DNA from 3 places in the Streptomyces sp. NPDC093018 genome. Region 2 is predicted to be linked to each of the others. Evidence: riboswitches for the same ligand, from Rfam matches in the RefSeq annotation. Region 2 holds a riboswitch; each other region holds the start of a gene.
The links. Region 2 has a riboswitch for thiamine pyrophosphate ahead of thiC (phosphomethylpyrimidine synthase ThiC). Riboswitches for the same ligand answer to the same signal wherever they lie in the genome.
Positions count from the first base shown of each region.

Region 1: it holds a riboswitch for thiamine pyrophosphate, as region 2 does, so the genes downstream of both, AB0N90_RS06775 (thiamine ABC transporter substrate-binding protein) here and thiC (phosphomethylpyrimidine synthase ThiC) in region 2, are expected to answer to the same signal.
Region 3: it holds a riboswitch for thiamine pyrophosphate, as region 2 does, so the genes downstream of both, thiO (glycine oxidase ThiO) here and thiC (phosphomethylpyrimidine synthase ThiC) in region 2, are expected to answer to the same signal.

Region 1 covers NZ_JBFBFF010000002.1:636,937-640,188, forward strand. Annotated here, with positions in the region: gene AB0N90_RS06765 (VOC family protein) at 1-125, shown strand, start outside; gene rlmN (23S rRNA (adenine(2503)-C(2))-methyltransferase RlmN) at 267-1,373, shown strand; TPP riboswitch at 1,425-1,531, shown strand; gene AB0N90_RS06775 (thiamine ABC transporter substrate-binding protein) at 1,602-2,672, shown strand; gene AB0N90_RS06780 (iron ABC transporter permease) at 2,720-3,252, shown strand, end outside.
Region 2 covers NZ_JBFBFF010000005.1:413,094-416,345, forward strand. Annotated here, with positions in the region: gene AB0N90_RS15190 (YibE/F family protein) at 1-1,055, opposite strand, end outside; TPP riboswitch at 1,128-1,305, shown strand; gene thiC (phosphomethylpyrimidine synthase ThiC) at 1,298-3,082, shown strand; gene AB0N90_RS15200 (hypothetical protein) at 3,165-3,252, opposite strand, start outside.
Region 3 covers NZ_JBFBFF010000003.1:340,338-343,589, forward strand. Annotated here, with positions in the region: gene AB0N90_RS08860 (thiazole synthase) at 1-8, opposite strand, end outside; gene thiS (sulfur carrier protein ThiS) at 12-233, opposite strand; gene thiO (glycine oxidase ThiO) at 230-1,423, opposite strand; TPP riboswitch at 1,460-1,571, opposite strand; gene AB0N90_RS08875 (hypothetical protein) at 1,625-1,975, shown strand; gene AB0N90_RS08880 (FAD-dependent oxidoreductase) at 2,008-3,240, shown strand.

The sequences.
Region 1 (3,252 bases), on a different contig from region 2:
ACGCCCTGGTCAAACGCAACGGCACGGTCCTCGCCCCGCCCTTCGACATGATGGCCGGCCGGATGACCGTGGTCGCCGACCCCCAGGGCGCCCCCTTCGCGCTGATCAAACCGAAACCGATGTAGGCGGGGCCGGGCACAAGGCCGGCGGCGGACCGGGGACCACCGCGCTGTGAACGGCGTCACGTCCTGGGGCCGTACCGCCGTCCGGCCTGGGCGAACGCATGCCGCGGGCCACCCCAATGGATCTGCGACACTGGTACCACCATGCCCAAGCCCGGAGAACTCACCTTTGTCGCGCCGCGCGGAGCCAAGAAGCCGCCGCGGCATCTCGCCGATCTCTCGCCCGCCGAGCGCAAGGAAGCGGTGGCCGGGATCGGTGAGAAGCCGTTCCGTGCCAAGCAGCTTTCGCAGCACTACTTCGCGCGGTACGCGCACGACCCCGAGCAGTGGACCGACATCCCGGCCGGCTCCCGGGAGAAGCTGCGCGAGGCGCTGTTCCCGGAGCTGATGACGGTCGTCCGGCATCTGTCGACCGACGAGGGCACCACCCGCAAGACGCTGTGGCGGCTGTTCGACGGCACCCTCGTGGAGTCCGTGCTGATGCGGTACCCGGACCGGGTCACCATGTGCATCAGCTCGCAGGCGGGCTGCGGAATGAACTGCCCGTTCTGCGCGACCGGGCAGGCCGGCCTGGACCGCAATCTGTCCACCGCGGAGATCGTCCACCAGATCGTGGACGGCATGCGGGCGCTGCGCGACGGCGAGGTGCCGGGCGGCCCGGCGCGGCTGTCGAACATCGTGTTCATGGGCATGGGCGAGCCGCTCGCCAACTACAAGCGGGTCGTCGGCGCCATCCGCGCGCTCACCGACCCCGCGCCGGACGGCCTCGGTCTCTCCCAGCGCGGCATCACCGTCTCCACGGTCGGGCTGGTGCCGGCCATCCACCGGTTCTCCGACGAGGGCTTCAAGTGCCGTCTGGCGATCTCGCTGCACGCCCCGGACGACGAGCTGCGCGACACCCTCGTCCCCGTGAACACGCGGTGGAAGGTGCGCGAGGTGCTGGACGCCGGGTTCGAGTACGCCGAGAAGAGCGGCCGCCGGCTGTCGATCGAGTACGCGCTCATCCGTGACATCAACGACCAGGCATGGCGCGGCGACCGGCTCGGCCGGCTGCTGCGCGGCAGGCCCGTGCACGTCAACCTCATCCCGCTGAACCCGACTCCGGGCTCCAAGTGGACGGCCTCGCGGCCCGAGGACGAGAAGGCGTTCGTGGAGGCGATCGCCGCGCACGGCGTGCCGGTGACGATCCGGGACACCCGTGGGCAGGAGATCGACGGAGCCTGTGGTCAGCTCGCCGCCACCGAGCGGTAGTCTGAGCCCGTTCCATCACATCTTCATTATTGAATTAGTCGAAACATCTTCATATTCCGACAGGGGAGCGCCACAGCGCTGAGAGTGCGGCACCAGGCCGCAGACCCTCTGAACCTCGCCCAGGTCATTCTGGGTAGGAAGTTCGGTCACTACTCAAGCTGTTGAGCCCTGTCCGGATGCTCCGGACAGGGCCGCGTTCTTCCTGGTCAACCCCAGGAGGACAACCAAGTGCACAACAAGACCTTCGTGGTCGCGGCGGTCGGGCTCGGCCTGGTCGCGCTGTCCGCGTGCGGCTCGAACCAGGGCCAGGACAAGGCGGACGGCAAGACCGTCACGCTCGTCAGCCATGACTCGTGGGCCGTCTCCAAGAGCGTGCTCGCGGACTTCGAGAAGCGCTCCGGGTACAAGGTCCGCGTCCTCAAGGACGGCGACGCCGGACAGGCCGTCAACAAGGCCATCCTGACCAAGGACAACCCCCAGGGCGACGTCCTCTTCGGCGTCGACAACACCCTGCTCTCCCGCGCCCTCGACAACGGGCTGTTCCAGCCGTACACCGCCAAGGGCCTGGACAAGGTCGGCGCCCAGTACCAGCTCGACGGCAAGCACCGCGTCACGCCCGTCGACTACGGCGACATCTGCGTCAACTACGACAAGGCGTACTTCAGCGAGCACCACCTCGCCCCGCCGCAGTCCTACGCCGACCTCGCCAAGCCCCAGTACAAGAACCTCCTGGTCACCGAGAACGCGGCCACCGCCTCGCCGGGCCTCGGCTTTCTGCTGGGCAGCGCCGCGCGGTTCGGGGACAACGGCTGGCAGGACTACTGGAAGAAGCTCAAGGCCAACGGCGTCAAGGTCGTCGACGGCTGGGAGCAGGCCTACTACCAGGAGTTCTCCGGCTCCTCGGAGGGCAAGAAGGCCGGCGGCGACCGGCCGCTCGTCGTGTCGTACGCCTCCTCCCCGCCCGCCGAGGTGATCTACGCCAAGAAGCGCCCCGCCACCGCCCCCACCGGCGTGGCGACCGGCACCTGCTTCCGGCAGATCGAGTTCGCCGGGCTGCTGAGCAACGCGAAGAACCCCAAGGGCGCCAAGGCGTTCCTCGACTTCCTGGTCTCCAAGGAGTTCCAGCAGGACATGCCGCTGAACATGTACGTCTACCCGGTGGTCGCGGGCGCCGAGGTACCGGCCGACTTCACCAAGTACGGTCCGCCGGCCCGGCACCCCGAGACGATGGCCCCCGAGAAGATCGCCGCCGACCGTGATCAGTGGGTCAAGACGTGGACGTCACTCGTACTGAAGTGACCGCCCGCGCGCGGACACGGCGCGGGAGCGCGGCGCGGCTGGGGCTGATGGCCCTGCCCGTCGCGTTCTTCGCCCTGTTCTTCGCCTGGCCCGTCGCCGCGATCGTGGCCCGCGGCCTGAAGACCGACGGCGGCTGGCAGTTCGGGCGGATCGCGGACGTGGTCGCCCAGCCGGACATCCGGCAGGTGCTGTGGTTCACCACCTGGCAGGCGCTCGCCTCCACCGCGCTCACCCTGCTGCTCGCGCTGCCCGCCGCGTTCGTCTTCGCCCGCCTCGACTTCCCCGGCAAACAGGTGCTGCGGGCCGTCGTCACCGTCCCGTTCGTGCTGCCCACCGTCGTCGCCGGCAGCGCCTTCCTCGCGCTCGTCGGCCACGGCGGACTGCTCGACCAGCTGTGGGGCGTACGGCTGGACACCACCGTGTGGGCGATCCTGCTCGCGCACGTCTTCTTCAACTACGCGGTCGTCGTACGGACCGTGGGCGGGCTGTGGGCCCAGCTCGACCCCCGCCAGGAGGAGGCCGCGCGGATGCTCGGCGCCTCACCGTTCGCCGCCTGGCGGAAGGTGACGCTGCCCGCCCT
Region 2 (3,252 bases):
AGCAGCAGACCGCTCATGTCGATCTTCGGATACAGCCCGTGGATCAGACCGGTGCTGTCGTCGGTGTTGCCGGTGAGGGCTGCCCAGCCGATGAACACGGAGCCGAGCAGACCGATCAGGGACAGCGAGATCAGCGTGCCGAGCACCGCGACGGACGTACGGGCCGACAGGCCGTGGCACATGTACAGGGCGATCAGCATGATGGCGCTCGACCCGATCACCGCCACCAGCAGGGGATTGGAGCCCTGGAGGACCGCGGGCAGGATGAACTGGTTCAGCACCAGGAAGCTCACCGCCAGCGCCACCAGGGCCATGACCCCGCGCAGCCGGCCCACCACCACGACGGCGAGCGCGAAGATGCCCGCGAGCAGCGCCATCGGGAACTTGCGGTTCACATCGGCGACCGAGTACTGGAGGTCCTTCGGAGCGGTCGGCTCGTAGGCGGCGATGACCTGCTCGCCCTGGTGCAGCTGCCGGGGCTGGTCGGGCTGCACGATCTCGGTGAACGTACGGCCCTTGTCCTTGCCGGTGTCGACCCGGACGGTCGCCTTCTTGCAGGTGCCGCCGGACTGCTGACCCGTCGAGGCTCCGCCGGAGGCATCACCGCTCGGCGCCCCGCCGCCGGCGTTCACCGAGGCGCAGCTCACCTCGGCCACCCGGGTCACGGTGGCCTGTTGGGTCTGCCGGTCGAAGCCGACACCGCTGTGCTTGTGCGCGGGAGCGCCACCGGGCCAGAGCACCACCAGACCGACCACGACCGCCGCGGCGAACGGGACGAGGATCGCCGCGATCACCTTGCGCAGATGCCGGGAGACGGGCGCGGCGGGGCCATGGCTGTGGCTGTGCCCGTGTCCATGCCCGTGCCCCGAGCCGTGTCCGTGGCTTGTGTCGTCGCTGTGCCCGCGCCCGTGGCCGTGATCCGGGGCCGGGGCAGGGCTCTGGGCCGGGGCCTGGGCTTGGCCGTGGTCGTGACGGTGGGCCTGGCTCGGGGATGCCGAGCCGTCGGGCCGGCGCGGGCCGGGCGGCTGGTACGGGTGCTGGTCCATCCGGGTCATCGCCAGATCATCGCAAGAACCGGGGAGGGCCCACTGTTCATCGCGTCACGGATGACGCTAGCGTGGAGACACCTTTGCACACGCGGGAGCTCGGAGCACCGGGCTGAGAGGGCGCTGACCTCCGTAGAAGCGATGTTTCACGTGGAACATGCGATGTTCCCCGGGAGACCTCGGACGACGGAAGCCGCTGCGTCGACCGCCGAACCTGTTACCGGGTAATGCCGGCGTAGGGAGTAGGTCTCATGACCAACAAGGACGCACGCACGCCTGCCTCCGTCCAGGACGACATGTCCTCGGAGGCCGGGAAGTCCATCGGCTGGCACAAGGCGTACGTCGAGGGCTCGCGCCCCGATCTGCGCGTGCCGGTCCGTCAGGTGCACCTCACCAACGGGCAGTCGGTCACGCTGTACGACACATCGGGCCCGTACACCGATCAGCTCGTCGACACGGACGTTCGCCGGGGGCTGGCGCCGCTGCGGGAGAACTGGATCATCGCCCGCGGTGACACCGAGGAGTATGCGGGCCGTCCCGTCCGTCCCGAGGACGACGGCATCAAGCACACCTCGCCGCGCGGCGGGCTGCGCAACCTGGACGCGGTCTTCCCGGGCCGTCCGCGCCAGCCGCGCCGGGGCCGGGGCGGGCAGGCGGTGACGCAGCTCGCGTATGCGCGCCGGGGCGAGATCACGCCCGAGATGGAGTTCGTGGCCCTCCGGGAGAACGTCTCCCCCGAGGTGGTCCGCGAGGAGATCGCGGCGGGCCGGGCGGTGCTGCCGGTCAACGTCAACCACCCGGAGATCGAGCCGATGATCATCGGCAAGCGGTTCCTGGTGAAGGTGAACGCCAACATCGGCAACTCCGCGGTGACGTCGTCCATCGAGGAGGAGGTCGAGAAGATGACCTGGGCGACCCGCTGGGGCGCCGACACGGTCATGGACCTCTCCACCGGCCGCAACATCCACACCACCCGCGAGTGGGTGCTGCGCAACTCCCCCGTCCCGATCGGCACGGTGCCGCTGTACCAGGCGCTGGAGAAGGTCGACGGCAGGGCGGAGGAGCTGACCTGGGAGATCTACAAGGACACCGTCATCGAGCAGGCCGAGCAGGGCGTGGACTACATGACCGTCCACGCGGGCGTACGGCTGCCGTTCGTACCGCTCACGGCCAATCGCAAGACCGGCATCGTCTCGCGGGGCGGCTCCATCATGGCCGCGTGGTGCCTGGCGCACCACAAGGACTCGTTCCTGTACGAGAACTTCGAGGAGCTGTGCGAGATCCTCGCCGCCTACGACGTCACGTACTCGCTGGGCGACGGACTGCGGCCCGGGTCCATCGCGGACGCCAATGACGAGGCCCAGTTCGCGGAGCTGCGCACGCTCGGGGAACTCGGCCGGATCGCCCGGCGGTTGAACGTACAGACGATGATCGAGGGCCCCGGGCATGTCCCGATGCACAAAATCAAGGAGAACATCGACCTCCAGCAGGAGATCTGCGACGAGGCCCCGTTCTATACGCTCGGCCCGCTGACCACCGACATCGCACCGGCGTACGACCACATCACCTCCGGTATCGGCGCCGCGATGATCGCCTGGTGGGGCACGGCGATGCTCTGCTACGTCACGCCGAAGGAACACCTGGGCCTGCCCAACCGGGACGATGTCAAGACCGGTGTCATCACCTACAAGATCGCCGCCCATGCGGCCGACCTCGCCAAGGGGCACCCGGGCGCGCAGGACTGGGACGACGCCCTCTCGGACGCGCGCTTCGAGTTCCGCTGGGAGGACCAGTTCAATCTGGCCCTCGACCCGGACACGGCCCGCGACTTCCATGACGAGACCCTTCCGGCCGAGCCCGCCAAGACGGCGCACTTCTGCTCCATGTGCGGCCCGAAGTTCTGCAGCATGAAGATCTCGCAGGACATCCGCCGCGAACACGGCGGCAACCGGACCGAGGTCGAGGAGGGCATGGCCCAGAAGTCCAAGGAGTTCGCCGAGGCCGGGAACCGGGTGTACCTGCCGATCGCGGACTGACGCGGACGCCGAGCGCCGCTCCGGCCGGGTCACCGGCTTCGGAGCGGCGCCTTGTCGGGCCGAAGGCCCCCGCCCGGTGGGGTCAGTCCGGCTGGTGTTCCGGGTCGGCGTGTTCCGAGCCGGTGTGGTCGGGGTGGTCGGCGAGGGCCTCCTGGAGGAAGGGGAGGATG
Region 3 (3,252 bases), on a different contig from region 2:
TCGGTCATGACTCAGCCCCCCTGCACCGCGGTGAGCACCTCGACCCGGTCGCCCTCGGCGAGCGCGGTCCCGGCCCACTCCGTGCGCGGTACGACCGTCTCGTTGACGGCCGCCGCCACCCCGGCGGGGGCTCGCACGAGGGACCGTACGACGGCGTCGAGCGCGGTTCCCGGCGCGATCTCCCGGCGCTCCCCGTTGACGGAGACGGTGATGGTGGACGACACGGCGCTCATACGGTCTGCTCCAGTTGCTGCGTGCGCGGCGCGCCGAAGCGCTCCGGCGTGAACGGACGGGCTTCCTCGGGCAGCGGGCCTCCCGCCAGCAACTGCCCCATCACATCCCCGGTGACCGGCGTGAGCAGCACCCCGTTGCGGTGGTGCCCGGTCGCCAGCAGCAGCCCGTCGAGCCCGGACGGCCCGAGCAGCGGCGCGTTGTCAGGGGACCCGGGCCGCAGCCCGGCCCGGGTCTCGGTGAGCGGCAGCTCGGTGATGCCCGGCACCAGCTCGTGCGCGTCGCGCAACAGCTCGTACACCCCGCCCGCGGTGACCGTCGTGTCCCAGCCCAGCTCCTCGCTGGTGGCGCCGACGACCAGCTCGCCGTTCTCCCGGGGCACCAGGTACAACTGCCCGCCGCGGACCACGGCCCGCACGGTCCGGCTGAGGAACGGCGCGTACCGCTCGGGCACCGCCAGCCGCAGCACCTGCCCCTTCACCGGCCGCACCGGCGGCACCAGCTCCCGGGGCACCCCCGCGAGCCGCCCGCTGAGGCTGCCGCCCGCGAGCACCACCTGCCCGGCGGTGAGCGGCGCCCCGTCCGCCGTGGTGACCCCGACGGCCCGGTCCCGTATGACGTCCAGCCGCTGCGCCCACACCCGGTGGAACACCACCCCGGCCCGCTCGCACGCGGTCACCAGCGCCGCGGCCAGCCGGCGCGGATCGATCTGGTGGTCGCCGTCGACCCGCAGCCCGCCGCGCACCCCAGGCGCCAGCATCGGCTCCAGGCGGCGGCACTCCCGCCCCGACAGCCACTGCGCGTCCAGGCCGCAGCGCTGCTGGAGGGCATGCAGTTCACGCAGATGGGCGCGGTCGTCGGCGTCCAGCGCGACCGCGAGCGTGCCGCAGCGCCGGTAGCCGAGGTCCCGGCCGCTCGCCTCGGTCAGCTCGGCCACGAAGCCGGGGTAGCGGCGCGCCGACTCCAGATTGAGGGCGAGCAGCGTCTCCTCGCCGTAGTGCAGTTCGGTGACCGCGGCCAGCATCCCGGCCGCGACCTGCGCGGCCCCGCCGCCCGGAGCCGGATCCACCAGGGCCGTCGCGAGCCCCCGGCGCGCCGCGCGCCAGGCCGTGACCAGACCGATGATCCCGCCCCCGACGACCAGGACGTCGGACGTGCCCGACCCCTCGGACGCAGGGGACGTACGGGACACGTGTGGCGTATCGGATGTGTATGACGTACGTGACGGCATGGGCGTCCAGCCCCTCCCTTCGCCGGCATGACCCGGATCAGGTTCGTACGGTCGGAGGCCGCCAGCCTCCCTCTCAGCCCGGTGCGTCCGGGCTCCCGCGAGTGCTTGTACGGTGGCCACCCTAGCCCGCCCCCCTCGTCACCCGTAAGGGAGCCCTTGGTCATGGCCCCGTCGCTGGACGGACTGGTCCTCGCCCCCGTCGCCGACCAGTCCGCAGGTCAGGTCGGTACCCGGACCCGCTTCGCCTACCACGAGGAAGGCGGCGCGATCTGGGCCGAGTACCGGGGCGGCGACATCGTCCGCGGCCATCTGGTCGGCACCCGCGCGGGCGACCGCCTGGACTTCCGGTACGTGCAGCTGCGCACCGACGGCAGCACGGCCTGCGGCCACTGCGCGTCCACGGTCGTGGAACTGCCCGACGGCCGGGTGCGCCTGGAGGAGACCTGGGAATGGGAGTCGAAACCCGGCTCCGGCACGAGCGTCGTGGAACAGGTCACCGCGCCCGCCCCCTGACTGACTGATCGTCATCTGTCTATGGTGATCGGGTGAGCGAGCAGACAGCCCAGGAGGGCACGGCAGGGATCCGGCGCGTGGTCGTCGTCGGCGCGGGCATGGCCGGGGTGCAGACCGCGGTCGCCCTGCGGGAGAGGGGTTTCGCGGGCGAGGTGACCGTCATCGGCGCCGAACCGCACCAGCCGTACGACCGGCCGCCGCTGTCCAAGGCCGTCCTGCTCGGCAAGGCCGAGGGCTCCGCCTTCGACCTCGACTTCGACGCGCTCGGCGTGGACCTCAGGCTCGGCTGCGAGGTACTCGGGGCCCGCCCCTCCGACCATGAACTGGACACCGAGGCGGGCCCGGTGCCGTACGACGTCCTGGTGCTCGCCACCGGCGCCGAACCGGTCACCCTGCCCGGCACCGAGGGCGTCCCCGGCGTGCATCTGCTGCGCACCCTGGACGACGCCGAACGGCTGCGGCCGGTGCTCGCCCGGCAGCACGACATCGTGGTCGTCGGCGCCGGCTGGATCGGCGCCGAGTTCGCCACGGCCGCCCGGGAGGCCGGCTGCGCGGTGACCGTCGTCGAGGCCGCCGACCGGCCGCTCGCCGGGGTGCTGCCCGCCGAGGTCGCCGCCCCCATGGCCCGCTGGTACGCCGACAGCGGCGCCGAACTGCGCACCGGCGCACGCGTGGAGCGCGTCGAGCCCGGCGCGGTGGTGCTGTCCGACGGCACCCGGCTGCCCGCGGGCGCGGTCGTCGTCGGCATCGGCGCCCGCCCCGCCACCGGCTGGCTGACCGGCTCCGGCATCGAGCTGGGCGCGTCGGGCGAGGTCGTCACCGACGCCCGGCTGCGCGCCTCCGCACCCGATGTGTACGCGGTCGGCGACTGCGCCTCCTTCCCCTCGGCCCGCTACGGCGAACGCCTCCTCGTGCACCACTGGGACAACGCCCTCCAGGGCCCGCGCACCGTCGCCGCCGGCATCCTCGGCGAGACCACCGCCGTCTACGACCCGGTGCCGTACTTCTGGTCCGAGCAGTTCGGCCGGTTCGTCCAGTACGCGGGCCACCACGCCGCCGCCGACCGGCTGGTCCGGCGCGGCGACCCCGCGGGCCCCGCCTGGACGGTGTGCTGGCTGCGCGAGGACCGCCTGGTCGCCCTGCTGGCCGTGGGCCGGCCGCGCGATCTCGCCCAGGGCCGCAAGCTGATCGAGGCGGGCCGCCCGCTGGACGCGGCGGCGCTGGCGGATCCGGGCCGGCCGCTGAAGGACGCCACGACCGGCTGAAGCCGCCACCGG